One region of the Acidihalobacter sp. genome, then DNA from elsewhere that is predicted to be linked to it. Evidence: predicted binding sites of a transcription regulator. Region 1 holds the regulator's gene; each other region holds the start of a gene.
The links. Region 1 encodes sigma-54, which starts transcription at its own class of promoters, with help from an activator protein. Its sites were predicted from a motif close to TGGCANGNTNCNTGCTT; they were not measured.

Region 2: the regulator sigma-54 is predicted to act here: its motif matches at 4,867-4,883, upstream of P8014_RS06850 (PEP-CTERM sorting domain-containing protein).
Region 3: the regulator sigma-54 is predicted to act here: its motif matches at 6,806-6,822, upstream of nifV (homocitrate synthase).

The regions. Positions count from the first base shown of each region.
Region 1 covers NZ_JARRQY010000005.1:8,619-18,282, forward strand. The annotation lists gene P8014_RS02210 (calcium/sodium antiporter) at 1-685, shown strand, start outside; partial or broken gene P8014_RS02215 (KpsF/GutQ family sugar-phosphate isomerase) at 690-1,509, shown strand; gene kdsC (3-deoxy-manno-octulosonate-8-phosphatase KdsC) at 1,534-2,073, shown strand; gene lptC (LPS export ABC transporter periplasmic protein LptC) at 2,092-2,643, shown strand; gene lptA (lipopolysaccharide transport periplasmic protein LptA) at 2,652-3,179, shown strand; gene lptB (LPS export ABC transporter ATP-binding protein) at 3,176-3,901, shown strand; gene P8014_RS02240 (RNA polymerase factor sigma-54) at 4,103-5,560, shown strand; gene raiA (ribosome-associated translation inhibitor RaiA) at 5,582-5,899, shown strand; gene P8014_RS02250 (PTS sugar transporter subunit IIA) at 5,892-6,392, shown strand; gene hprK (HPr(Ser) kinase/phosphatase) at 6,456-7,400, shown strand; gene rapZ (RNase adapter RapZ) at 7,397-8,257, shown strand; gene P8014_RS02265 (PTS sugar transporter subunit IIA) at 8,340-8,741, shown strand; gene P8014_RS02270 (HPr family phosphocarrier protein) at 8,763-9,035, shown strand; gene ptsP (phosphoenolpyruvate--protein phosphotransferase) at 9,199-9,664, shown strand, end outside.
Region 2 covers NZ_JARRQY010000014.1:14,797-24,460, forward strand. The annotation lists gene P8014_RS06835 (PEP-CTERM/exosortase system-associated acyltransferase) at 1-363, opposite strand, end outside; gene P8014_RS06840 (bifunctional sulfate adenylyltransferase/adenylylsulfate kinase) at 394-2,100, opposite strand; gene P8014_RS06845 (ThiF family adenylyltransferase) at 2,909-3,772, opposite strand; gene P8014_RS06850 (PEP-CTERM sorting domain-containing protein) at 3,990-4,802, opposite strand; gene P8014_RS06855 (hypothetical protein) at 5,267-6,346, opposite strand; gene wecB (UDP-N-acetylglucosamine 2-epimerase (non-hydrolyzing)) at 6,359-7,459, opposite strand; gene P8014_RS06865 (glycosyltransferase) at 7,539-8,810, opposite strand; gene P8014_RS06870 (hypothetical protein) at 8,928-9,095, opposite strand; gene P8014_RS06875 (phosphatidylserine decarboxylase) at 9,061-9,664, opposite strand, start outside.
Region 3 covers NZ_JARRQY010000075.1:5,065-14,728, forward strand. The annotation lists gene P8014_RS18705 (efflux RND transporter permease subunit) at 1-1,887, shown strand, start outside; gene P8014_RS18710 (TOBE domain-containing protein) at 1,955-2,239, shown strand; gene P8014_RS18715 (hypothetical protein) at 2,392-3,393, shown strand; gene P8014_RS18720 (tetratricopeptide repeat protein) at 3,653-5,602, opposite strand; gene P8014_RS18725 (SDR family oxidoreductase) at 5,789-6,505, opposite strand; gene nifV (homocitrate synthase) at 6,854-7,990, shown strand; gene cysE (serine O-acetyltransferase) at 8,001-8,765, shown strand; gene P8014_RS18740 (hypothetical protein) at 8,767-9,282, shown strand; gene P8014_RS18745 (nitrogenase-stabilizing/protective protein NifW) at 9,314-9,637, shown strand; gene P8014_RS18750 (nitrogen fixation protein NifZ) at 9,654-9,664, shown strand, end outside.

The DNA.
Region 1 (9,664 bases):
ACCGCTCAGCGTGCACTCGCGCCTGCTGCAGCGCGAGCTGCCGCTGCTGCTGATCGCCATGCTGTTCGGCTACTTCGTGCTCGCCGACGGCCGCCTGCAACGCGTCGAAGGCCTGGCGCTGCTGTGCGGCCTCGCGCTGATTCTGGCCTGGATGGTCTACAGCGCCCGCCGTGCCGGTCGCCAGGAAGCCATCGCCGAGGAACTCGAACTGCCGCAGGCGATGAGTACCGCGCACGCAACGCTGCTGTTCGTTCTGGGGCTGGTCATCCTGCTGGCGGGCTCCAAGTTTCTGGTCTGGGGCGCAGTGGATATCGCCGAGCGTCTTGGCGTCAGCGATCTGGTCATCGGCCTGACCATCGTCGCCATCGGCACCAGCCTGCCGGAACTGGCCGCATCCATCATTAGCGCCCGCCGCGGCGAACCCGACATCGCACTGGGCAACGTCGTCGGCTCCAATCTGTTCAACGTACTCGGCGTGCTCGGCCTGCCCGGCCTGATCGACCCCGGCCCTGTGCCTAGCGAGGTTCTGAGCCGGGACTATCCGGTCATGCTCGGCTTGACCGTGCTACTGTTCGTCTTCGCCTTCAGCCTGCGCAGCGACGAACGCCGCATCAACCGCATCGAAGGCGGGCTGCTGCTCGCCGCATTCATCGGCTATGAAATCTGGATCTATCTCTCTCCTTGACGCCATGCATCTGGACGCCTCCCAACTGACCGAACTCGGTCTTGCCGTCATCCGCACCGAGTCCGCCGCGATCGAAGCGCTCGCCGAGCGGATGGACGACGCCTTCGTCGCCGCCTGCCGCCATCTGCACGCCTGCCGCGGACGCATCGTCGTACTCGGCATGGGCAAGTCCGGCCACATTGCCCATCATCCGGCGACTTGGGGTACCACTGATCGCCATGACCGGCAATCCGCACTCCGCACTCGCGCGCGAAGCCACGGTGCATATCGACGTCAGCGTGGAGCGCGAAGCCTGCCCGCTAGGTCTGGCGCCGACCTCCAGCACCACCGCCGCGCTGGTCATGGGTGACGCGCTGGCCATCGCACTGCTCGAGGCCCGCGGCTTCACCGCCGAAGACTTCGCCCGCTCGCACCCGGGCGGACGCCTGGGCCGACGCCTCCTGCTGCACGTCGCCGACATCATGCACAAGGGCGACGCCGTTCCCGCCGTCGCGCCGGACACGCCTCTGGGCGAGGCGCTGCTGGAGATTACGCGCAAGAATCTCGGCATGACGGCCATCATCGACGCCGAACGCAAGGTCATCGGCGTATTCACCGACGGCGACCTGCGCCGCACCCTGAACCAAGGACACGACATCCAGCGCGTACGCATGGAGCAGGTAATGACCCGCGACTGCCGTACCATCCACCCGGAAACGCTGGCGGCTGAAGCGGTCAAACTGATGGAAGACCACCGCATCACCGCCCTGCCCGTTACCGACGCCGACAACCGCCTGATCGGCGCGCTCAACATGCAGGACCTGCTGCGCGCCGGCGTGGTCTGAAAACGAAGCGACAGCGAAGACACCATGCTCGAACTCTCCAACGATGCCCTGCAACAGCGCCTGAACGCCATTCGTCTGGTCATCTTCGACGTCGATGGCGTACTCACCGACGGACGACTGCTGCTCGGCGACGACGGCCAGGAATACAAGGCCTTCAACGCCAAGGACGGTCACGGCATGCGCATGCTGCAGGACAGCGGCGTGGCGCTGGCCATCCTCACCGGGCGCCGCTCGCAGGTCGTCGAACGGCGCGCCGCCGATCTCGGCATCGCCCACGTCATCCAGGGCCGGCGCGACAAGCTGCCCGCCTTCGAGGAACTGCTCGAAGCCACGCGCCACAGCCCCGAGGCCATCGCCTACGTCGGCGACGACGTGGTCGACTTGCCCGTCATGCGGCGCGTCGGTGTGGCCGTAGCCGTGGCCGACGCCTCCCCCCTGATCCGCGAGCATGCCCACTGGATCACCGCCAGCCCCGGCGGACACGGCGCGGCGCGCGAAGTCTGCGAGCGCATCATGCAGGTCCAGGGCAACCTGGAACGTCTGCTCGCCACCTACCTCCGCTGACCCGGGCAGCAGCGGCGCATGAACGCCCAACGCCTGTGGTACGGAGCCGTGGCACTAGCCACCGTGGCCATGGCCGCCTGGCTGCTGGGCCAGCTCGTTCCGCCGCTGAGCAAACCGCACCCGCCCACCAGCGGCGTCGACTACCGCGCCAGCGGTATCACGCTGACCCAGATGCGCACCAACGGCAAACCGCGCTACCGTCTGCAGGCCACGACCCTGACCCACACGCTACCCGACGACATCACCCACCTACAGGATGTCGTACTGACCGTCTACCCTCAGACCGGGGCCCCCGTCATCCTGACCACGCCCCGCGCGGACCTGCAGGCCGACGGCGAACACGTACACATGCCCGAGAGGGTGGTCATAACGCGTTCGGCCACCGACGGAGAACTCAAGCTGGTCACCTCCGACCTATACGTCAACATCCGCACCCAGACCGCTACCAGCCAGGCGCATACGACCATCGACGCTCCCGGTTACCATGTACAGGGGCTTGGCCTTCACGCCGACTTCGCCGACCATGTCTTCGAACTGCTGCGCGAGGTGCGCAGCACCTACCAGCGCTGACGACCACTATGCGAAACGATCTCATTAGCCCACGCCTGCTCCTGACCACCGCCCTGTTCTGCCTGGCGCCCCTGCCCGCCGCTGCGCAAACTCCGGCAGCGCCCGAGGCTCCGGTACACATCAGCGCCGACCATTTCCGCTTCAACCAGCAGAAAGGCACCGGAAACTACAGCGGCAACGTGGTGGTCACCCAGGACAAACTCATGATCAAGGGCGACAAGCTGGACATCCTCGCCCCCAACAGCGGACCGATCCAGAAACTGACCATGATCGGCACGCCGGCGACCTTCGAAGACACCACCGCCGAAGGCAAGCGCATCACCGGCCAGGCAAAGAACATGGTCTACAACCCCGCCGAACAGAGCATCGTGCTCACCGGCGACGCCCAGCTACAGCAGCGCGGCAACGCCTTCCGCGCCAGTCGCATCGTCTACGACATCCGGCGCGACCTGGTCGACGCCGGCGCGCCGGGACAACGCATCGAGGCCACCTACACACCCGCCACGGGCAAGACCGCGGAGACGCCAAAACAATGAGCGTGCTGCGCGGCACCGAACTCGCCAAGCGCTACCGCGGCCGCGACGTACTGGCCAGCGTCTCGCTGGAAGTCGCTAGCGGCGAAGTGGTCGGCCTACTCGGCCCTAACGGCGCCGGCAAGACCACCTGCTTCTACATCATGGTCGGCCTGATCCAGGCCGATGGAGGCAACATCCAGCTCAACGAACAGGAGATCACGCGTTTCCCCATGCACGCGCGCGCGCGCATGGGCATCGGCTACCTGCCGCAGGAAGCCTCCGTGTTCCGCCGTCTGAGCGTCGAGGACAACATCCGCGCCGTACTGGAACTGCGCAAGGAACTCGATGCCAAGGGCCGCGAGGAAGCGCTCGACGCCCTGCTCGAGGAACTCCAGATCGGGCATATCCACGACAGCCGCGGCTACAGCCTCTCGGGCGGTGAACGCCGGCGCGTCGAAATCGCCCGTGCCCTGGCCGCCGACCCCGCCTTCATCCTGCTCGACGAACCTTTCGCCGGCGTCGATCCGATTTCCGTACTCGACATCCAGCGCATCGTGCGCCATCTGAGCGAGCGCAACATCGGCGTGCTGATCACCGATCACAACGTGCGCGAAACCCTGGGTATCTGCCAACGGGCCTACATTCTGAGCGAAGGGCGCGTGCTCGCCGAAGGCGGCCCCGAGGACATCCTGCACAATCGCAAGGCCCGCGAGGTCTACCTCGGTGAAGACTTCAAACTGTGATGCCGCACCAGCGCTGCCTCGCGCACCTCGGCGGACGGCGCCTCCGGCCTCGTACGCCAGCAGAGCGCACCATGCGGATCGAGAGCACATCTTGCATCCGAGATGGATTCGATATAATCCTGGACATGACACAGCAAAAACCAGACAGGAGGCACCGGCCTGCTGGAGCGAGCGGCGAAACGCCGCAATGACGGAAACCCGATGATCAAGCCTTCGATTCAACTCAAGCTGGGGCAGCAACTGGCCATGACGCCCCAGTTGCAGCAGGCGATTCGCCTGCTGCAGTATTCCACCCTAGAGCTGCAGACCCACATCCAGGAGATTCTAGAAACCAATCCGCTGCTGGACAGCGACGAGGAAAACGACGAGAACTACCCGGCCGAAGATCAAGAAAACGACGACTCTACCACCAGCGCCGAAGACACGATCCCGGACGACCTGCCCGTCGACAGCGCCTGGGAGGACATCTATGAGCCGGCCAACGTACCAGGCTCCGGCAATGGCCGCCTTGAAGGCGAGGAGCGCGATCCCTACGAATCCCAAAGCGGGGGTGACGAATCGCTGATCGACCATCTGCTGTGGCAGATCCACCTCACCACGATGAACGATCAGGACCGGCAGATCGCCATCAACCTGATCGACGCCATCGACGAAGACGGCTACCTGCAGGAAGATCTGCCCACCCTGCAGAACAGCCTGACCCAGGAACTGGGACTGGAAGAGCCGCTCGAGATCGAGGATATCGAGGCGGTACGGCACCTCATCCAGCGCCTCGATCCGCCCGGCTGCGGCGCCCGCAACCTGTCCGAATGTCTGCTGGCACAGCTCTATGAACTGCCCGCCGACACGCCCTGGCTGGAAGCCGTCCGCAAGCTCATCGGCGAACATCTCGATCTGCTCGCCAACCACGATTTCAAAACGCTCATGCGCCGCCTCGAACTCGACGAGGCCGGCCTGCAGAGCGCAGTTGCACTGATACAGACGCTCAACCCACGCCCCGGTGCGCAGATCAGCGATCGCCGGCCCGAGTACATCGTACCTGACGTCATCGTGCGCAAGCAGGATCAGCGCTGGCGCGTCGAACTCAACACCGAAGCCATCCCGCGCCTGCGCGTGAACGCCACCTACGCAGCCATGGTCAAGCGCGCCGACACCAGCACGGACAACACCTACATCAAAAACCAGCTGCAGGAGGCACGCTGGTTCATCAAGAGTCTGCAGAGCCGTAACGAAACGCTGCTGCGCGTGGCCTCCGCCATCGTCGAACAACAGCGCGGCTTTCTCGAATATGGCGAGGAAGCCATGAAACCGCTGGTACTGCGCGACATCGCCGAGCAGGTCGAAATGCACGAATCGACCATCTCCCGCGTCACCACGCAGAAATACATGCACACCCCGCGCGGCATCTTCGAGTTCAAGTATTTCTTCTCCAGCCATGTCGGCACCGCCGACGGCGGCGAGTGCTCGGCGGTGGCCATCCGCGCGATGATTCGCAAGCTCATCGAAGGGGAACCTGGCGACAAACCCCTTTCAGACAGTAAAATCGCCGCCCTTTTGGGAGAGAAGGGCATTCAGGTGGCCCGCCGCACGGTCGCCAAGTACCGCGAGGGCATGAATATTCTCTCTTCCAGCGAACGCAAACGCCTGACGAAGGCCTGACAGACAACAATGGAGTCACCCATGCAGATCAACCTCACTGGCCACCACCTCGAACTCACCGACCCGCTGCGTGCCTACGTCGAAGAGAAATTCCAGCGCCTGGAGCGCCATTTCGACAATGTGATCGACGTACATGTCGTGCTCAGCGTCGAGAAACTCCGCCAGAAGGCCGAAGCCAGTCTGCTGCTCGGCGGCAACCAGCTGCATGCGGAAGCGGAAACCGAGGACATGTACGCCGCCATCGACGGTCTGGTGGACAAGCTCGACCGGCAGGTCGTCAAGCACAAGGAAAAGATCAAGGACCACCACAAGGCCGACGCCGACAAACGTCTTGCCTGAATCCACCAACGCTGTAGGTCACACCATGCAGATCGGCGAACTACTGAGCCTGGATCGCGTCGTAGACAACGCCGACGTTACCAGCAAAAAACGTACTCTGGAATTGCTCGGTCAGCTGCTAGGCAGTGAGGAAACCGGCCTTTCGGCCGATGAGGTTTTCGACACTCTGCTGGCGCGCGAACGACTGGGCAGCACCGGGCTCGGTGCGGGCGTAGCCATTCCCCACGGGCGCATGAAAGGCATCGGACGGGCAGTCGGCGCATTCGTCAAACTGCACGAAGGGATCGATTTCGACGCGCCCGACAAACACCCCGTCGATCTGCTCTTCGCATTGATCGTGCCGGAGGAATGCACTGACGCGCATCTCGACATCCTCGCTCAGCTCGCCAGACTGTTTCGTGACGCCGACACCGTTGCACAACTACGCCAGTGTACGGACAGCGAGACGCTTTACCGCGCACTAACCGAATGGAGTGCGCGGCACGCCGCCTGACCGGACAAGAATCCGGGGCGCAGAAGTGCCGAAAGCGCCCCGGAATTCAGTAGACTAGCCAGCATGGAATCCACTCCGCTGACTGTTCAGATGCTGTTCGAGACTCTTTGCGACAAGCTGCAGCTCGAATGGACGGCTGGGCGCAAGGGCGCACAGCGCGCACTCAGCAGCGCCCGCTGCCCCTGGGGCGGCGCCACGCTGGTCAGCCATCTCGACCTCATCACCACCAGTGCGGTTCAGGTAATCGGCCCGGCCGAGATGGAATATCTCACCGAGCTGCCGCCGGCCGAACGCGCCGAAGCCATCCGACATCTGTTTCAAGCCACCGTCGTGGTGCTGCTGGCCGACGGTCTGACCGCCGGCCAGACCCTGCGCGCCGCGGCCGACTCGCGCAACGTGCCGTTGTTCACCACGCCACTGGCCGAACAGGAATTGCTCAGCCAGCTGCGCTACTACCTCAGCGAAGCGCTTGCCGAGCGCATCACCATGCACGGCGTGTTCATGGAAGTGCTTGGCATCGGCGTGTTACTGGCCGGCGACAGCAACGTCGGCAAAAGCGAACTGGCGCTGGAACTGGTCACGCGCGGACACCGGCTGGTCGCCGACGATGCCCCGGAACTGGCGCGCATCACGCCCAACACGCTGCAGGCCCACAGTCCTGCGGTACTGCAGGACATGCTGGAGGTTCGCGGGCTCGGCGTGCTCAACATTCGCGCCATGTACGGCGACAACGCCATCAAGGACCGGAAGAATCTGCAGCTGATCATCGACCTGCGCCACGCCGAACCCGCCGCGACGGAAACCACGCGTCTGCAAGGCGTGCTGGCCGAGCGCGAACTGCTCGGCGTCACCGTGCCGGTCACCGTCATCAACGTCGCACCCAGCCGCGATCTGGCCGTGCTAGTCGAAGCGGCAGTGCGCAAGCATCAACTGCGCGATTCCGGCTACGATGCAGCCGAGGACCTGGCCCAGCGTCAGCTGCACCTGATCGAGGCCCAGCGCACATGAGACTCATCATCGTCAGCGGGCTCTCCGGCTCGGGCAAGACCGTCGCCCTGCATGCACTCGAGGACGAAGGGTTCTACTGCATCGACAACCTCCACCTCGGCTTGCTATCGCCCTTCGTGACCCAGTTGCTCACGCCACGCCTGAAACTGTACGACGCCGCAGCGGTCGGCATCGACGCACGCAGCGGCGTCGAGGAACTGCGCCGCTTCGACAGCATCGTGCGCGAGATCCGCGACCAGGGCGTCGAACTGGAGATCATCTATCTTCAAGCCGAAGTCGACACCTTGCTCAAGCGCTTCAGCGAAACCCGGCGCAAACACCCGCTGTCGCGCAAGGGGCTGCCGCTGATCGAGGCCATCCACCTCGAACGGTCGCTGCTCAGCGAAATCGCCGCGCATGCCGACCTCACCATCGACACCACGCACAGCAACGTCCACCAGCTGACCGCGCAGATTCGCGAGCGTGTCGGACGCGATCATACCGGCGCACTGTCGCTGCAATTCCAGTCCTTCGGTTTTAAACACGGCGTACCGACCGATTCGGATTTCGTATTCGATGTCCGCTGTCTGCCCAATCCACACTGGGAGCCGCGGCTACGCAGCCAGACCGGCCTCGATCCGGCCGTGCGCGAATACCTGGAAGCGCACCCCATGGTTGAAAACATGTACGACGATCTGCGCCGTTTTCTGGAGAACTGGATTCCCCGCTTCGAGGCGGAGAACCGCAACTATCTGAGCGTTTCAATCGGCTGCACGGGCGGGCAACACCGCTCCGTCTATCTCGTACAGCGCCTCGGCGAGCACCTGCGGGCCAACCGTGGCGCCTCCGTCACCATTCGCCACCGGGAACTGGAATGAACGCCCCCTCATTTACCCCGAGAACCCGCGCCTGGCGTGCAGTCTTGTCGCCGCAATTGTTTACGCGTAGTCTGCCCACCCCATGTCCGTCAGCCTCCTGCTAATCACCCACGGCAACATCGGCCGCGACCTCGCGGACACCGCGCGCAGCATGCTGGGCACCGACCCGCTGCCCATCGCGCAGCTTTCCGTGCCGCTGTCGGCCAATCCCGACAAGCTGTACGAGGACGCCCTCGCCATGTGCGAGCAACTCGACCGGGGCGAAGGCGTACTGGTGCTCACGGACATGTTCGGCTCCACACCGAGCAACATCGCCTGCCGGCTGAACCAGCTACCGCACGTGCGCATCCTGGCGGGCCTGAACCTGCCCATGCTGGTGCGGGTGCTCAACTACCCCAACCTGGACCTGGAAACACTCAGTGCGAAAGCACTGAGCGGTGGGCACGACGGCGTGCTCGACTGCCAGCAGTCGCGCCACAACTAGACTGCCGAGGAATCGATGACCATGAGCATCAGCCGCGACGTCACCATCATCAACCGCCTGGGCCTGCACGCCCGCGCTGCGGCCCGTTTCGTCAACCTCGCCTCACAGTACGAGGCCGCCGTCGAAGTCGAACGCAACGGCCAGAAGGTCAACGGCAAGAGCATCATGGGCGTCATGATGCTGGCTGCCGCCCAGGGCAGCAGCATCAAGCTCCACGCCGATGGATCCGACGCCGAGGACGCTCTCAGCGCCCTGGTCGAACTCATCGCACAGCGCTTCGGCGAGGATTCCTAAGAGCTAGACGGCCGCTACGCCAGCGCGGATTGAGGCGCCGCTGCCCGAGAGAGTCTTTGCGGGAGTACGGGTTGGCGTGGTATTTATGGGACGGAAAACTAGAGCCTGACACTGGAAGAGGACGCAACCGCATCCCTCCAGTCCAGCGAAGGGGAAAGCGGCCATGAGCTTGCTGCTCAACGGCATTGGCATATCACGCGGCGTCGCCATCGGCCGCGTGCACCGCTACGACTACACCGCCCCCGATATACGCCGCCACACCCTCGCCGTCGAAGCGATCGAACCCGAAATCAAACGTTTCTGCGCTGCGCTCGAAACCGCTGCCGCCGAACTGCGTGCACTCAAGACCCGGATTCCCGAAGACTCCTCGTCCGAAGTCGGAGCCTTCATCGATACGCACCTGCTGATGCTCGAGGACCATCTGCTGTCCCGCGTTCCCGTGGAACACATTCGCGCACAGCACTGCAACGCCGAATGGGCGCTCAAACTTCAGCATGACGAGCTGATCGCCACTTTCGACGCCATGGCCGACCCCTATCTGCGCACGCGCCGCGACGACGTGTCCCATGTCGTCGACCGCATTCTGCGGCTTCTGCAGCACGATGCCGAACGCCCGCCCGCGGCGCCGC
Region 2 (9,664 bases), on a different contig from region 1:
GCGCCGAAAGTTCGCGGATACCGCCAAGCGTGAAATCTCGATCAGATGATTCCTCGGTACATCGCTAAAGTCCAAAGTCTGATCATGCACCGAATAGGCCTGTTCCAGCGGCAAGATGCCTTCTAGCATATCTGCGCACAGGATTCGCACGGTACCTGCCAACTGGCCGCTAGAACGATGCTCGGCGTAGACGTGCAAGGCGGACACGTCGAACGCATCCGCCTCGCGCTGGTTCGGACAATCCTCTTCACGTTCGTAGTGAAACTCTCGGCAGTAGACCTCCCAGCGCAAATGCTGCAAGCGCTCGATTTCCGCCCTCGTTCGCGCAATGCGCAAAGCGAAATAGCTACTAAAATTCGTCATACTCCCCTCCCACCATCCTTAGGCGTATCCTCAAGCCAGAAAACCCAGCGCCTCCAGCTTGAGGAGAACACGCTGGATAGCCATTTCCGGCTGCAGGTCGCTCGTATCCAAACTTATATCGGGATCGAGCGGGGCCTCGTATGGATCATCTATACCGGTAAATCCCTTGATCAGGCCCGCACGCGCCTTCGCGTAGAGCCCCTTACGGTCACGGGATTCACAGATATCCAAAGGGGTCGAGACATAGACTTCCACAAAGCCCCCTACCGCCTCGATCATCTGCCGGGTCTGCCTGCGCGTACTTGCATAGGGAGCGATCGGAGCGCAAATCGCAACACCTCCATTCTTGGTGATCTCGCTTGCCACGAACCCAATCCGCCGCACATTGAGGTCACGATGCTCTTTCGAGAAGCCAAGTTCACTGGACAAATGAGTGCGCACGACGTCACCGTCCAGCAGCGTCACCGGTCGCCCACCGGCCTCCATCAGCTTTACCAGCAGCGCGTTTGCCAAAGTAGACTTGCCCGCTCCCGACAAACCGGTGAAGAAAACCGTAAAACCCTGCTTGTGTCGCGACGGATAGGTTTGGCGCAGCTCTTCCGCGATCTCGGGATACGTGAACCAAGCAGGAATATCCAAGCCTTCGCGCAGGCGACGCCGTAACTCTGTGCCCGAGATTAAGCGAACCGTTTCACCTTCATCGACCTCGTCAACCGGCTTGTACCCCGCACGTTCCTCCACGTAGACCATGGCCTGAAACGGCACCATTTCGATGCCCAGCTCGGCTTGGTGCTCCTTGACCAAATCCTGTGCGTCGTACGGGCCATAGAAATCCTCGCCGCTGCTGTCCTTGCCGGGACTGGCATGATCGCGGCCCACGATGAAATGGCTGCAGCCATAGTTGCGCCGGATGATCGCGTGCCACACGGCTTCACGCGGCCCCGCCATACGCATGGCCAACGGCAGTAGGGAAAGCATCGTCGTCTGCTCGGGAAAACGTCGCAGAGCGTGCTCATAGCAGCGAACTCGCGTGTAGTGGTCGACGTCACCGGGTTTGGTCAAACCCACCACCGGATGTATCAGCAGATTGGCTTCAGCGATCTGCGCGGCCCGAAAGGTCAATTCCAGATGGGCTCTATGCATAGGATTGCGTGTCTGGAACGCCACTACACGAGACCAGCCACGGCGTTCGAACTCGCCACGCAGCTGTGCCGGAGTAAAACGTGAGGAGCGGAAATCGTAGTGTAACGGCTCGTTCACGCCGAACAACCGTCCACCCAGGTAGTACTCATCGGTCCGGTTGTACAGATAATCGACCGCCGGATGCGCGACATCGTTGCTACCATATACAGCCTCGGCTTCTCGGGCCTTGTCCGGCCGCCAGCAAGAAGCCACCTCCATGTGTGCCACCAGTACGCCTTCAGCGTCCCGCAACTCTATCCATCCACTGTCAAGTGAAGCAGCAAAGTCTGCAGACACGTCAAGTACGATGGGCATCGGCCATAACGTGCCATCCGCCAAGCGCATCGAATCCACGACTTGGTTGTAGTCGGCTTCCGTCATGAAACCATCCAAAGGCGAAAACCCGCCATTGAGCAGCAACTCAACATCGCATAAATGCCTGGCGCTCAAGATCACGCAAGGTAAATTCTGCGGCGGATCCCCCTCCGGGAACTCAGGGGGCGCTGCATAAAGGTCCTTCAACTCTCCCCCATAGGGCGGAATCAGACGCGACATAGAAAACGACTCCTTGTTATTGGGCGAAATGTACCCGTCCAAAGCAGCTTACGCGATTAACCCGGCTGTTCATCAACGAAACAATCCATCAACCGCCCATAATAAGCTGTCTACTCAGTACGAAACGCTCGCTTACGGTCTTATATATTTCGATCATAACGCACTGCATTCCGATTCGTATCCATCTCAAAACCACCATGGACAATATCGACATTGATCCGTCGAATTCCTTTACAAACTCCCTTCACCGTACCCATCCGCAATCAAACCAACCAAGACAGCAGATCGAAAAATGATAAAATTTAATATAAAAAAATCAACAAGTTAAAGAACAAAAAGGAAATCAGACATCACCCACGAAGACAAAAAAAGAAAATCCGCACGAATATTGCATCTCCATTTTTTCAATGCCGGGCCGAATAAAACGACGAGGAGCTGATGTACGATCCCAAAAGACGCCTTGAATTCATCTATCAGCCCCCGTTACGCCAGAGGACAGCGGGACGGCAGCTGTATATTTCGAGCCATCCCCGCAGACACATGGCAGTACTTGATGATTTGACGTCGTTTCGGTTTGGCGCCTTCCAATGCCGCTTCTTTGCCCGGCTAAGAAAGCAGATCTTTTCCGCCCTCCCGCTGCCCAGACCGTCTCCACCAAAAGAACGGCGACAACAGCCCCCCAAAGCCTGTGGACTTGCGCTGTCCGCCCAAGCCATGCGCTGGATGGACTGACCTTCTGTCGAACCATAATCTCAACCCAGCCACGCTTCCCCATAGGTGCTGATTCCCATATCCGCTCTGGGCTGGCTTACGTAGCCATTTTCTTCAAGCGTCGGCCGGCAATCGCCAAGATCAGACGCTGCAAGGGATTACGATTTCCACCAGGTCGCCAGGTACGAACCATCTTTTGCCTGTAGGCATCGAATTGAAGCCCGGAGGGCGCATATGAAACGCGCCCCCGCCCAAGCAACAGCTTCATCGCCTCCGCGCCAGCCACCCCGGCGCACAGTTCACACGCCATGGGCGTCGACGGACCACGGCGCTCACTGAAACTCACTGCCGAGGGATCTGCAACGTAAGTTTGCTGCAATACTCGCGGCGCCAGACCGACCATAAAGCGCAACAACTGCTCGTCGAAAGTACGCCCTTCCAGATCGAAATAGTCCTCGAACGACATGCCTTGCGGATCGAAGGCCAACAGCGCCACACCCACACCGAGCGGCGCCGCAGTCAGTGCGGGGATTCCCCGCTCTCGACATGCCGCGAACACTGCCCGTCGAATATTCATCTCGAAGAAATCGAGACCATCCACATAGAGATCGGCGCCATCAAGAAAGCGCCCTAGATTCTCTTTGCTGACGCCCTCGGGGAAGCCCTGAACTTCGGCTCCGGGATTGATATCCCGCGCCATGCGTGTAATCACATCGAGCTTGGGCTCACCCATAGTCGAGCAAAAGGCCCCGGCCTGGCGATTCATGTTAACCAAGGCAAAAGAATCCATATCAGCGAGGTTAAAGCGCTGAATACCCAAGCGGGCTAGTGTCATCACATGCGAGCCGCCCACACCACCCAAGCCTGCCACCGCTACGCAACGACCTTTCAACAACTCGCGTTCACCACGAGTGATCCAACCGATCGTGCGTGAGAATGCCTCGTCATAGTCGAAATTCAATGCTGGGTGACCTCTCTTTGACCTAATAGGTGCTACCGACATTATGGCGCAACAATCCAGGAACTTCGCTTCGCGTTATCCCGTAAGGAGAGGCAGAAACTGTGAGGGAACAGCCAGAAAAAACTGAGGCGCCACGAGGGCGCCTCCAAAAGATCGGCCGACAGATCTTGCTTATGAAACGTCGCCCGAAACCCTAGCCATACTACAAAATCAAAAATCAGCTGCGGCGGAAACGGGACTGCCGGAAGCGAAGCCCCATCAGGCCAACCATAAGCAGGCCAAGCCCCATCATGCCGAGATCACTGGGTTCGGGAACAGCATAGTAGCCCCCCGTTCCGCCAGCCTGGTAGTTGTATGCAGGCAGAGCACCCGAATTATACGAGGTGGCGTTTCCACTAAAGAAAAGTCCACCTTGTCCGCCAGCTTCTGTCAGCATCCAGTTAAGCGCACCAGTTTGACCGTTGTTGGTGGAAGCTTTGACATCTTCTGCCTTGAAAGTGAAATTCTGGCCAGTCTGAGTAATCGGCGTTGCCATGAAATCATTGATCGCCAGACTCCACATAAGCGTCCCCTGGCCTGCAGCCGCGAAGGTTGGGCTATTTTGGTTGAAGCTCCCATCGTTGACATAAATATTCATGGCCCCCGGAGTATAGGTCGAGTAGGAGGTCCCATCGATAGTCGTCGAGCCGCCGGTCGGCACCAATCCGGTAACTTGAAACGTCAATTGACAGCCACTTGTTACGCAGTAATCGGCGTTCTGATTAGTTGCCGATAGACCTCCGTTGAGGTAGCCAAAACTGTTGCCGTTGCCAGTTGACAACCACTCTGAAAAATTGAAGTAGCCAGAAAGAGGCACGCTGGTGGTTGTAATCGGCGTGTAGCCGCTCGTATTAGACCCAACATCCGCCTCAATCGTCCCGCCGGGTGTTACATAAGTAAAGACATTTGCAGAGGCAGCGGATGCAAAAGCCAACCCGGCAACTAACATTGTTCCGCCCAACACTGCTTTCACTTTAGTTGCTCTGATCATGATCATTCCCCAATGCCGATGATTTGTGCGCGACGAGCCCTTGGCCCGCCCGTAATTACAAACAAAGCAACTAACGAGCCAACTTGATCGAAACCACCCCGAAAAACATTTAATAGATTGTTTTTAAAGTATTTAGTATTCATCCATCATCTTGCTCTCACTTGGCATAACGGACAGGATCGTAAAAAACATCGACACCCACTTTCCCTTGAGCATGACACCCCAACGCCCCCTTCCCGAAACAGTCATTGGAGAAGCGCTCTAACAGCCACTTCTGAGCCTGCGCCTTATAAGACCATGCCAAACGGTCGACCAACAGCGCTGTAGTAGCGCCAGATCTACATAGACGGTTATTGCAGCGCGATAAACATAGACGTGCGACCAGGGCTTAGGACAACCACATCCACTACACAAGCGAATCGATCTTCCCGCAGACAATGTCGCTCGCTTACCAGAGCGCCTGATTACTGGATCAAGCGATCCAGCGGCAAACGAACGGAACGCGCCGTAGGCGCCGAGCCGTCGCCAAGGCGGCAAAGAAAAATGCCATCAAGCACAGCCTGCTCAGATAACAATCCCTCGAGGGCGCCCCGCACGATGTGGGCTTTCTGCAAGGAGGGGGGGCCACTGGTGAATTCACGCCGGTCCCGCGCATACCGCGCAAATATCAACGGCGTCATTTCCGGCTGGAACTGCAACCCTTGAACAGTCGCCGTCAACCAGAAACGCTGAACCGCCCGCCCTCCTTCGAGGTAAGCATCTATGCCATTGAGTGGGTTGCGACTTGCAATCAACGCATGTGCCGCGCACCTATAGCCCGGCAGCAGATCGAGTTGCAGACGCGGTAGCCACGTTCCAGCCAACCATCGATTGAGAAAACTCACACGCCGCCAGCTCTTCATCCCCCAGCGCATGAGACTCACCCCAACCGGATCGAGCCCAACCGCCTGATCCGGAATCCTGTCCTCGCTGACGCGAGCGCACCATTCGATCACACGGCTGTGCACCTCGTAGGCTTCGGGTATGGTCAATCGGATATGCGCACTGCGGAACAGCAGCTTCGCCATGCGCCAACGCGCCGCCCCACCCTCAAGCCAATGCACTTCGTAAGAATTTCCGACACTAGCGGTCAGTGCGGCTTTCTGCTCATCAGTGAGCGGATGGGTACTAAAGGCTCGGCGCTGGGTTACTCGCTGCTCGATCACCTGCCCTAGAGGGTCGCCTATGAGTTGCTCGTCAGGTGTGAAATGAACGTCGATGAGGGGATGCTCTTCGGGCGCCTCCTGCCGCCGCCTAAACTCGGCGCGCAGCCCCAACGTCGAAGCCGCGATAGCGATCGTTTCCAGCAGCGCGCCCAGTGCGATCTGACTGGCATGGCCGTCGAGATCGTAGACACACCACTGCCGGGTATCGTGTCCATGGATAGTGATGTGCTGGGCATCGTGTATTTCGAAGCACCAGGGCTGCGTGTTGTCCCCGCTGGGCGCCCAACGCGCGCGTTCAAGGATGATTCTCAGATTATCGTTCATCTTTTCTTCACCCATGTCTACATTCCATCAACGCGAAGCATGCTCCTTCAAACTCGATGCGATGCGGTTCGCAGCATGGCCATCCCATAGTGCAGGAGGGATAACTACCCTCCGCCCGGTCCGCAATACGGCATCGACAGCACTGGGCAGCTCTGCGATGCTGATCAGCCGATTAGTACCAGCCGAGACTGTAATCGGCCGCTCGGTGTTTTCCCGGAGAGTCAGACATGGGATGCCGAGATAAGTCGTTTCCTCCTGCAACCCACCCGAGTCGGTGACGACAAGCGCCGCATCCTGCAGCACGTTCATGAATGGAATATAGGCCAGAGGCTCTGTCAGCAGCACGTCCGGATTCGCCTGCAGCAGGGGAAGCAGTTCTCGATCCTGCAGCTGCTGGAAAGTTCTCGGATGCAGCGGAAAGACCAGTCGCATGCGGCGGGACAGTTCGTTCAACGCATCGACCAGCGCGGCGAGGCGCTGCGGCTCGTCAACATTCGAGGGACGGTGCAGCGTTGCCACAGCGTACTCTCCCGCATGCAAACCGAGCCTGCGGCGCGTGCCGTCGGCATCTATCCGATCCTTGAGGAGACGGTATGCATCGATCATGACGTTGCCGACGAAGTCGATACGGCTTGCGGGAACATTTTCCGCCAGCAGATTTTCGGTCGCATCGGTCGACGGCGTCCAAAGCAAGTCGGACACGGCATCGGTCACGATGCGGTTGATTTCTTCCGGCATCGTGCGATCACGGCTGCGCAACCCTGCCTCAAGATGCGCCACCGGAATATGCAGCTTGGCTCCAACCAGAGCCGCTGCCATCGTCGCGTTTACGTCGCCCACCACCACTATCCAATCTGGCGGCATATTCAGACAGACGCGCTCATAGGCTGACATGACTCTCGCTGTCTGTTCGCCATGTGAAGCGCTGCCTACGACCAAGGCAATTTCAGGCGGCGGCAGGTCGAACGCCTGCCTGAACACCTCGGACAGGTTCCGATCGTAATGCTGACCAGCATCAACCAGCCGCGGTTCGCACCACGCGGTGTCGCGCAACACACGATAAAGTGGCCCCACCTTCATGTAATTAGGCCGGGCCGCGACGACCAGATCGACCTTCAGCGGCGGCATAACGGCTCCTGCTGCGACGATGATGCCCTCATCCGACACCCTCCACAATTGTGCAGCGGCTGCGTGCGCTGATTCCCCCTCACGGTTCCCTGACAACCCTATTGAGCAGTTGCACGAGGCTTGCGGCACCTGCACTACGCACATGGCGCTGCAGTTCCCCCCCAGCCAGTGGAACGAAACTTCCCGCTTCAACCTCGCGTATGAATTCAAGCAAACGCTTTTCTGTCTGCGCGGCGTCACCGATATCCGCCACAGTACCGCCCTCCCCCGATTCAAGCAGTCGAGCCGTTTCGCCCGCTGGGTCGGTCAAGGCAAAAATCGGCTTTCCAATCGCCAAATACTCATAAACCTTCGCTGGAATCTGCACGTTGAACTGCGATCCTTGCAGCAACAACAGGCCATCCGCGGAAAGCTGCTCGCGCAGTGCCGCACTGCGCTCGAACGCCGGCACAAGTTCGACCAGATCGGCAATACCGTAATGCTCCAGCATAGCCACATAACTCGCCCGCACCGCCTCTGGACCACTACCGCGCAACACCACGTGCAAATTGGCAGACGAAATCTCGCCTCGCTGGCGCAAGGCTGCAAGCGCACGGAACAGTGGCTCGGGACTGCGTCCATTGGCATAAAGTGCCCCGCTGTGGAGCAGTCTGAGCGGCCCCACCCGCCTCGTCGCGCCTAGATACCCCAAACGATCGCGAGCCAATCGCGCACCAACGACATCCTCGTCGAAACCATTAGGAATGACCTCGAAGAGACCATGATCGACTACCCCATACCTCTCTTCATAGGCCCGCATGGCGCTACGGGTCACGAATACACAGGCATCGGCCTTACTCACCACACGCCGTTCGAGGCGTTCACGCGAGGCGCGCGTCATCCGCCCGATGTCATCCGTGCCCGTCAACATCGGATCGCGAAAATCGGCGATCCATGGCAACCGCGAGCGGCGGTTAAGCGCCGCCGCAATCAGATGGGCAGTTGCGATCGGATAGGTTGACCAGATCGCCTTCGGGCGATAGCGCCTAATCAGTCTGAGACCTAGCGGCACGGCGCTCAAGCGCCAGCTAGCCCAACGATCCGGCTGCGCCAACCACTCGGGGTAACGTCCACCCACTCCTAAATGCTGCCTTGCATCAATGGCGAAAGACCGGAACACGCGGTCGCCGAACTCGTCTGGCGATGCCAAGGTGTTATCCAAGCTCATATAGCTCGCCAGACGTGGCGCGAGAATAATTGGATCCCATCCAAGCGAACGCAGGCCGCGTACCATCGACAGGGTACGCAGCGTGCCGCTGACTTCACCGCAGGGGGGGAAGTGGTAGGCCACCATCAAAATCCGATCAGCCAACGGCTCCTCCACCTTGCCAGCCCACTTCCGGCGACACGCAACGTCATCTTTGCTTGTATTTAGAACGGCATTCAAAAACGCGGGTTCTGGCTACGGTATACCGAATACATCCGGCCCTCAACTCGCCATACCTGCCACGGTCATCCAAACAGCGATCAGCCACGCAACAGCGCTGCCTAGCGCCACGATGACGGCCCGCAAACGGCTCACACGCCACACATAATCCGCCACGAGTACGCACACCGTCGTCTCAAAAATGACCGCCGACGCCAGCTCGATATTCATGCGCCTTCCCCACCCCCCTTGTTTCCACCGGCGTCTCTCCCGCCCAGACGCGCTGCCGTTCATTCAGCGCATAATCCCAGGCCTGCGGCATCTCTAACACTACCGTGCTGCCAAGCAGGATCCGGCCGAGCCTTTGCCCGCGCGTCACTTCATCGCCCGGCGACACCCAGACCTGGAGACGGCGGGCCGATAGACTCGTGATCAGGCGCACCGCCACCACGCCGCGCTGCATGCGAATGATGATTCGTTTCTGCACCGGACATACCTTCTCACGCAGGAAGGCGAAATCCCTCCCCTCACCATCCATGTAAGTGTCACCGGAGTCTTCGATCGACTCGACCACCCCGTCACATGGGCTACGCTGCACGTGTACGTCCCAGAAGCTCAGCGCAATAACCACGTAGCGCGTAGCATCGCGCACCTGCGCGGAGGTCACAAGACCATCAGCCGGTGCGATCAGCCCCGGAACGGGCGGCACCCGACGCTCAGGATCACGCTCGAAGAAGCGCCTGAATCCCTCTGGAATGCGTCCTGCTGTTAACCAACCGCGTATCTGCACTTCTGGCCAG
Region 3 (9,664 bases), on a different contig from region 1:
ATCGAAAACATCGAGCGACGCATGCGCGAGCACGGCGAGTCCGGCCTTGCCGTGGCTGCCAGCGGCACCCAGGAAGTCATGCTCGCGGTACTCTCCGGGACACTGAGCAACGCCGTGGTGTTGCTGCCCATCGTGTTCATCGGCGGCTACGTGCAGACCGTGCTGCGGCCGCTGTCGGTCACGCTGATCATCGCGCTGACCGCCTCTTTCATCGTTGCCGTCACCATCATCCCGCTGCTCACACCCTGGATCATCAAACCCGGTGCGCGCGATCCATTGCGCGGTCCGTTACTGTATTTCGAACGCTGGGTGTTGAAGCCGCTCAAGCGCTTCTATGCCTTCGCCGTCACGCTGGCGCTCAGGCATCCCTGGCGCGTGCTCATCGTTGCCACGCTCCTGACGGGCGCGTCGCTCAAGCAACTGCCGGTGGTGGGACGCGAACTCATGCCCCTGATGGACACCGGCATCGCGCAAATCAGTTTCGAGGCGCAACCCGATACCGACGCCGCGGGCATGAAACGCATCGCCGAGCGGGTGGACGCGGCGATCCAGGCGTCGGTCAAACTCGCCTGGTTGCTGTCCACGTCTACCGTGGTCGGCGCGGAACCCGAGGACAAGTCCTTCGGCGCGGCGCGCACCTTCCAACAGGGGATGGCGACCGTGAATCTGGTGGACCGCTTCCACCGCAGCGAGTCCATATTCCGGATCGACCGCGAGATTCAGCGGCGCGTGGCCGCCGTGCCGGGCGTGATCAACGCCAACGCCGTGGTCTACGGCGCCACGCCGCTGTCCTCGATCCGGGGCACCGTGGATCTGATGCTCAGCGGGCCGGACTGGCGCGTGCTCAACCGTCTGGCCGCCGACCTCGAACAGCGACTGCACAAAGTCGGCGGTCTGACCGGCGTCGAACGAAGCTGGCAGGGCGACTCGCAGCGCCTGCAGCTGAACGTCGATCCAACCCAGGCGGCCGCCTACGGCCTGACGCCCGCCGGCATCGCCAAGCAGGTGGCCGCGCAAGTCAACGGCGTGCCCGCGGGGAGCATTCTGGTTCCGAACCAGAGCAGCATCCCGGTATGGATCCGGCTGCAGGCGGACCAGCGCTCGAGTACGCCTGCTATCGCGGCACTCAATCTGACGGCCCCGGACGGACGCATCGTACCGCTGACGCAGGTGGCCAGGGTAACAACGGTATACGCACCGACCGCCTACACCCACCAGAACCTGCTGCGCACCGTGGACGTCATCGGCTATCGACGCAATATTTCCGTCACCGCGCTCAACGCCCACGTCGATCAGGCGCTCAAGGGTTTCGAACTGCCGCGGGGCTACACGCTCAGCCGCGAAGGTGAGATCAAGGAAATGAATGCCTCCTTCACCCGCCTCGCACAATCACTGGCCCTAGGCATCGTGTTGCTCGCCGTGGTATTGGTCATCGCCTTCCGCTCGTTCATCAGTCCGATCGCCATCCTGGTGACCTTGCCGCTATCGATCATCGGAGCGGCCTGGGCCATGTTGATCGCGGGAAAACACGGCTGCATGCCCTCGTTCATGGGACTGATTCTGCTCATGGGCATCGTGGTCAAGAACGGCATTCTGCTGGTGGATTTCGCGCAGGAGGCCCTAAAACAAGGAGTGCCGCTCAAGCAGGCGATACTACAGGCCGTCGACCTGCGGACCCGGCCCATCCTGATGACCGCAGCCGCCGCGTCCGTCGGCATGATACCCGTAGCCTTCGAATGGGCCGTAGGTCTCGAACGATTGTCGCCGCTCGCCGTGGTCGCCATAGGCGGTTTGATCGTGGGCACATTCCTCACGCTGCTAGTCGTACCGGTACTGCTTTATCTGCTGTATCGGCGTCGCTATCCGGATACGGAACCAACAGCATAGGCGGCCCCCATTCGCGTAATGGGGAATTCTGGTCAGTTGGTGATAGGGCGGTCAGGTTTCGCCGGGTATGGAGGGTCTAGGTGGGCCTCCCGGCATATCCGCCTGCCTACGTATCCACACCAGCAACGTCAGCAGCGCCCTGCAGGACCGCGGTGACGAAACCAGCATCCTCAACATCTTCCCCGCCCAGATCGCCGAAATCCGCGGCGACGGCCCCACCCGCACCCTCCGCCCGGATCTCGGAAAGACCACACTGCTCGCCTCGCTCACGCATCATTCGGTCGAACATCTTAGGCTGCGCGAGGGACAGCGCGTGTATGCGCAGGTGAAGACTGTTGCTTTGATCGACTAATTGAAGAGCAAACAAAATAGCAACGACCATCCCCCAATACTGCGTGGCATCAGATGGCGGCGGCTGACTATTGTTGGCTTTGACTCTATTCCTTTGTTTATGTATGGTTTTAGAATTTCCCCACTCACAGGGGATCAGATGCCCGACCCAACATGACGACCATCATCCTACCCCGCCTCCCCATTCAAGCGGACTCCATGCAACGCATGCTGGATCTGCCCCCTGACTGCATCCACGGCTTTGGAGTCACAACGCCGAAGACGCTGTGGCCCAATACGCCTTATATGCTGGGTGAGCGCAAAACCGATCATGATCGCCTCGTCATGGGCCTGCTTTCGCAGCAACCTGCAAATCAGACGCTCGGGGATCTGTCCCTGGCCTATGGCAGCGAGAACACTCGTGCCCTGGCGGAACTGACGCGCAGGCTGCGGGAAACCAAACCCTATGGGGTCGCAGGTGCGGGCGCTGCCGCCAGCGTCTATGCCCAACGCATGGACAGCTTGGGCAAAGCCATTCAGGCGTACCAGCACGCCGCGGTGGAATATCACCGCGTCTCGCATTCGAGGGCCGTGTCCGGTATTGCTCGGGCAGCTGCGCAAACAAGATTGAGTGAAGCGAAGGCGAATTTGAGCCGACGCTTTGGGATCGAACTCAATACGATCAAATCGCGCCTGCCCAAACGCCAGTGGCGACTGCTACGCGCGAACGACGAACGGATGTTCGAGCGCATCCGGCGCACCGGGCGGGCTTCCCGGCTCGACGTCGGGTCCAGTGTCGAGGCCACCGATCTGGTCCGCTTCGCGCGGCATGCGAAATTTCTTGGAAACGGACTGGCAGTCATCGACTTCGGCAGTCGCGTGGGTGATATTTATACGGACTACAAGACAGGCGGCAACTGGGAAAGAGAAATGTTCATCCACTCGAGCAGTCTGGCTTTGAGCGCGACTGCCGGTGAAATTGCGACAATTGCAGGTATGGCCACCCTAGACATTGCCATTGCAGTTGCCGCAACCCCAGTTGGTTGGGTTCTGATTATTGGTGGCTTAGCCGTTGCTGGGGCAGCAGCGCTTGGATCAGTCTATGTCAACAATTGGACCGAAAAGCATGCTGGCTCTTTCTACGATAGGATCATGAGTTGGATCTCTCATTTATGACACATGAAGACATTGCAACTATCCTTTTCCTATTTGCCTTAGCGAGCGCCATAGTCACTGGAGTTCTTTTTGTAATATTTGGTGAAGTTACCGTCAGGAAGCTGAGAAGGAACCCAGAAACAAAAGACTTGCTAGGCATGGAATTTATCAGTGGATGGGACATCCAAAATGTTGCAGTCACACTAGCATTACCCAAAAGCTTTATGAAGCGCATCGACAAGGGATCAACGTCTTTCCTGCATGCAAACTCTGAAACCATTTACCGCAACACAACGAAAATTGATCGTTTCCTAGGTCGAGCTTTTTCAAGTCCGTCGACTTTCTTTCCAGCCACCAGGCTCAAAAGCAAAAGACCGATCATTTCCAGCGGGCTTATTCCGAGAAAAACCGGAGACAGCAAGAAGGGCGTATCAACCGAGTGGGCATCTAACACAGCAAACATGATCACTAGATATATCGGCAAACTGAGCACGAACAGCGCTATCAACAATATAGCCGTAGAGGACTTCCAACTCATATCTCTAAAACGGCGCGTTATAACAGGAAGGCAAACAAGGAACGCAATAGGATTTACCACCAAGGACAAAATAAACGACTTTGTTGAATCACCAGAGACAGCAACATCGTGAATAATGCTGATCGTTGTCACAAGACAATAGCTCAATAGAAGCAACGCGAGGATTTGATGCGCAAACCCGATGCGTGACGATGTGCCCTTATACGAGAACCATTCCCGCCTTGCGCTCCAAATCCATATAGTCATCACCAATGTCGCCAGTGGATAGAGCACCACATCCACAATTGCAAGCGTATTCACATCGCTGGACTTCGATACCGGCCGGATCATCCAATAGACGGCCCGATGCAAATTTCTTGGCACACCCTCGCCCTTTAAGTACGCGTCACCCAACGCATGTTCGGCTTGAGCATTCCCCAACCCAGCTGCCTCACGGTACCACTTTGCCGCATCAACATCGTTCCGCGGCACACCAACTCCTTCATGGTACATCTGCCCCAAGTGCAGCGCGCCCAATGCGTTACTTCGGCGCGATGCGCCCTTTGGCTCTTTTAGCGTGGCAGCCAGCCGGTACCATTTCATGGCGTCCCTGTAACTTTGTGGAACACCCCATCCCCTGTAATACTGGGAGCCCAATGCGAATGCAGCCAAAGCATTGTCATTTTCGTTTTCTCCCAACGGCCCCTTTATCAATGCCGCCCGGCGAAACCATTCGGCTGCCTTCGCCGGCTCGCTCCGCCCTGCATAGTAGACATGGCCCAGCATGTAGGCGCCCATGGAATTTCCCAGTTCAGTCTCGCCCAGGATGCCTCTCATCATTGCAGCCCGACGAAACCATACAATCGCTTCGGCCAAGTCCAGGGGAACGCCCAGGCCATGGTAGTAAGCCATACCCAACATGTAGGCACCAAGTGCATTGCCCGGCAGATTTTCTCCTGTCGGTCCTTTGACATCGGCCGCCATGCGAAACCAGGTTGCCGCCTCGACGTGATTGAGAGGCACCCCCGTGCCTTTATCGTAGTAATAACCTATCGAATAGGCCGCCGCTGCATTGCCAACCTCATAGTCCCCTTCGGGATTGCGCCGCAACGCCGCTTTGTGGATCCAGCGGAGTCCTTCGCTGGAATCCTTGGTCGCACCTTGGCCAAGCAAATAAGCGCGGCCAAGTAGATAGGCTCCCAGCGCATTTGCGTTTTCGCCTTTGCCTGACAAGTCACGCTGCTGTGCCGCCTTCCGATACCAGTGAGCCGCTTTTGAGTAGTTCTGCGGGACGCCCAGGCCGCGTTCATACGCTATACCTAAATCAACTTCGCCACCGGCATCATTTTGCAAAGCCGCTTTGCGAAAAAAATCAGCAGCTTTCATGTAATCCTGAGTTACGCCCCAGCCTCTTTCGTAAAGCAGACCCAAGGTATTCAGCCCCGGGCCATTTCCTTGTTTCGCGGCTCGATGCAACCATGCTCGAGCAGTGCTGAAGTCTTTTTGAATCATGTAAATCCTGCCGAGCGCCGCTTCGGCAAAAGGATCACCTGCGTTCGCAGCACTTCGCAGTTGCAGCAGGTCGCCCTGATGCTCGGTCATTGCTCCAACACTAAGCACGCGGGCTTCAGATCTGGTCATGGCGGCAAAGCTCGGTTGCCACCAAAGCACCCAACACAGCAATGTGGCCATCACAGAAAGGATTCTGATCATCGATTCCTTAGCCCAATTATGTGTTCAAATTATTTAGCCAAGGTGTTGCGCCCCATGCCCGTACAGCAAGGCTGACCAGTTGGATCCAAGACCGGTAGACGCAATCACGCCCCAAGAGAGGCTGAACTTATGACAAGCTCGACGTAACTCAAGTTCAATCATGTCGAGATACCTGGCGATTCGTGCTCACCTCCCGCCGAGACTGCCACCACCGTCAACGCCGAGAACCTGGCCCGTGATGAAACTCGCTTTCTGCGACAAGAGGAAACATATCGCTGCCGCGACTTCGGACGGCTCTCCCAGCCTTCGCATCGGAATCGTCGACAACGCCTGTTTCTCGGCTTCGCTCCCAACCGGCTGCGCCTCACGAAACAGCACCGACTCGACAGGTCCCGGTGCCACGGCGTTGGAGGTAATACCGTATTCGGCGAGTTCCAAAGCCCACGTACGGGTGCATCCGATCAAGGCACTCTTCGCGGCAGAGTAAGCCGTTCGGTCCCTGGCGCCATGAATAGCGCGGCTGCAGACGTTGACGATGCGGCCGAACCTGCGTTGCTTCATCGCATCCACGAAAAATTGAGTGACTTGAACGGCCGTGCGGACATTCAGATTGAAGACATCGTCCAGCAAGGGAAGATCGATGGCTCCCAGCGGCTGGGGTGAAACGATCCCGGCATTGTTGACGATACCTGAAATCTCGAATTGTTGATCGATCCGGCGCAATACCGCATCCGTTTCATCCACGTTCGATAGATCGCAGGCCAATAGCGTGCCGGGGAATTCGATGCCCTCGGCACGGCGTGCCAGCCCGATCACATGCCGCCCCTGCCTTGCCAGTTCTTCCGCAACGGCGAATCCAATGCCTCTCGATGCTCCGGTAACCAGAAATGTTGTCTCTGTCATGCTGTACCTTCCCTGTAGAAATACGCGTTCCTGATCGAAAACACACTGAATATATGGCTACGAACAATCTGCCGCATTGCACGCCATATGCCCTTCTCCTATTTGAGACAGCCGGCGTCGGCGGAAGTTGTTCGCATCCAGCACCATTGGTTCACGCAAGACTGGCTCTCTCAAGCTCGTGTTCAAAAACACCCTCCCGCGCACTCGCCACTTGTCGCAAACACGACAAACACCCTACGTCTCATGCAAATCAACCAAACAAGAAACATATAACCAACTGATTAACAAACAAATATTATCAGGCACGCGGTTTGCTTATCCGATACCAAACGTTTCGGAGGCTACGCTATGCAAGCATCGCCAGGCCCGGTCATCGACGACACCACGCTACGCGACGGCGAGCAGTCAGCGGGCGTGGCCTTCTCGCTGGAGGAAAAGCTCGCCATCGCCACGGCACTGGCCGAGGCCGGCGTGCCGGAACTCGAAATCGGCATTCCCGCCATGGGCGATGAAGAGCGCGAATCCATCCGCGCCGTGGCGGCGCTTGGGCTGCCCGCGCGGCTGGTGTTGTGGAGCCGCATGCGCACCGACGACCTCGCACTGTGCGCGGACCTCGGCGCCCACCTGATCGACCTGTCCATTCCGGTTTCCGACCAGCAGATCGGGCGCAAGCTGGGGCGCAGCCGCGAATGGGTGCTCGGCTGCATCGAACACCACGTCGGTGAGGCTCTGACCTTTGGCCTGGAGGTGTCCGTCGGTTGCGAGGACGCCTCGCGCGCCGATCAGGACTTTCTCGACCGCGTCGCCGAAACGGCGCAGCGCGCCGGCGCACGGCGCATGCGCTACGCAGACACCGTCGGCGTCCTCGATCCCTTCGGCGTGCACGAACGCATCGCGCGTCTGCGCCGCAACGTGGACATCGAGATCGAGATGCACGCCCACGACGATCTGGGCCTGGCGACCGCCAACACGCTGGCCGCCGCGCGCGCCGGTGCGACGCACCTCAACACCACGGTCAACGGCCTGGGCGAGCGCGCCGGCAATGCCGCACTGGAAGAGGTGGTCGCGGGCCTGCGCCATCTGTACGGCATGGAAACAGGGGTCGAGCTGCATCGGTTCCCCGCGCTGTCGCAGCTGGTGGCCAACGCCTCCGGCCGTCCCGTGCCCTGGCAGAAGAGCCTGATCGGCGAAGGCGTGTTCGATCACGAGGCCGGCATCCACGTCGATGGCCTGCTCAAGGATCCGCACAACTACCAGGGCATCGATCCGGGCGAACTCGGCCGGCAACACCGTCTCGTGCTCGGCAAGCACTCCGGCATCCACGGCCTGATCTACGCCTATGCCCAGCTCGGCGTGCAGCTTACGCGCGAACAGGCCGGCGCTCTGCTCGAACAGGTTCGCGGCTTCACCACGCGCAGCAAGCGCTCGCCACAACCCGAAGAGCTGCTCGGCTTCTACAGCGCGCTCGACCAGGCGGTGCACTAGGAGACGCCCGATGAGCACTAGGCCCACGACGCAGAACCCGTCCGCCCCATCGCTGCTAAGCCTATGGCGCGAAGACGTGGCCTGCGTGTTCGACCGCGACCCGGCCGCGCACGGCAGCCTCGAAGTGCTCACCACCTATCCAGGCGTGCACGCCATACTTGCGCACCGCCTGGCGCACCGGATGTGGCGGCGCGGCTGGCGCTATCCGGCGCGGCTGCTCGCCTTCCTGTCGCGCGTATGGAGTAACGTTGACATCCACCCGGGCGCCCGTATAGGCCGGCGTCTGTTCATCGACCACGGCGCGGCAGTGGTCATCGGCGAGACTGCCGAAATCGGCGACGACGTGACGCTTTACCACGGCGTCACCCTCGGCGGCACGACCTGGAATACCGGCAAGCGCCACCCCACGCTGGGCAACGGCGTGTTGGTTGGCGCGGGCGCCAAGATCCTCGGGCCCATCACGCTGGGCGACGGCGTGCGCGTCGGCGCCAACTCGGTGGTGGTCAAGGACGTCCCCGCGCAACGCACCGTGGTCGGCATCCCCGGCCGTATCGTACAAACCGGCCCGCGTCCGGCCGAATTCCACGGCATCGACCTCAACCACCACCTGATCCCCGATCCGGTCGGCAAGGCCGTCACCTGCCTGATGGAGCGCATCGAACAACTGGAAGCCCGCCTCGCGATACACGAAGGCGAACGCGGCGCCGCCTGCGCGCGCTGCGAAGCCGACGATTTGTGCAACGAAGACAGCGCCGCCGCGCGCAGGGCCGGCTGACATGGACCTTCACGACTTCGACGACGCCGAACTCTACTTCGAGCGTCCGCTCGCATCCGCCGCACAGGAGTTGATCGAGTCCGCCGCCGCACACTACGGGGAAACTCCCGTCGAAGCCGAATGCTGCCTGCTGCGCGCCCATCTGCACGAACCGCGGCATCTCAGCGTGCTGGTGGCGCTGTACCGCTTCTACTACTACCAGCACCGCACCGAGGACGCCCTGCAGGTCGCCGAACGCGCGCTGGAAGTGAGTGGCGCCGATCTAGGGCTGCATGGTAACTGGCGCCAGCTCACGGTTCCCGCCGTGGCCGCCGCCGGCGCACGCTCGATGAGTCTGCTGCGCTTCTACCTGCTGTCGCTCAAGGGCTCGGGCTACCTCTGTCTGCGCCTCGAACGCCGCGCCGAGGCCGCCGAACGGCTCGGCACCGTAACCAGCTTCGATCCCGGCGACCGGCTCGGCGCGCGCTCCCTGCTGCTCATGGCGCAAGGCGTCGGGCTGCTGCCGTACGCCTCATGACTCTCTTTTGCAACGCTCCGAGGACACCGCCATGTACGACCCGCTCGACGACGACCTGGAAGACCTGAGTTCCGCCGAGGATTTTCTCGATTATTTCGGCATCGAATACGCGTCTTCCGTGGTGCACGTGAACCGCCTGCACATCCTGCAGCGTTTTCACGACTACCTCGAAACCGCCGCAGCGCAGATGCCCGCAACAGGCGCGCCGCGGCGCACCGCGTACAAGACGCTGCTGGAACGCGCCTATCTGGACTTCGTGCGCTCCGACGCGCGCACCGAAAAGGTGTTCAAGGTGTTCCGCCGCCCCGCGCCGGGCACGGCCTTCGTCCCGCTGCAGCAGCTCGCCGCCAAGTAGAGCCGGAGCCAAACACATGCGCCCCCG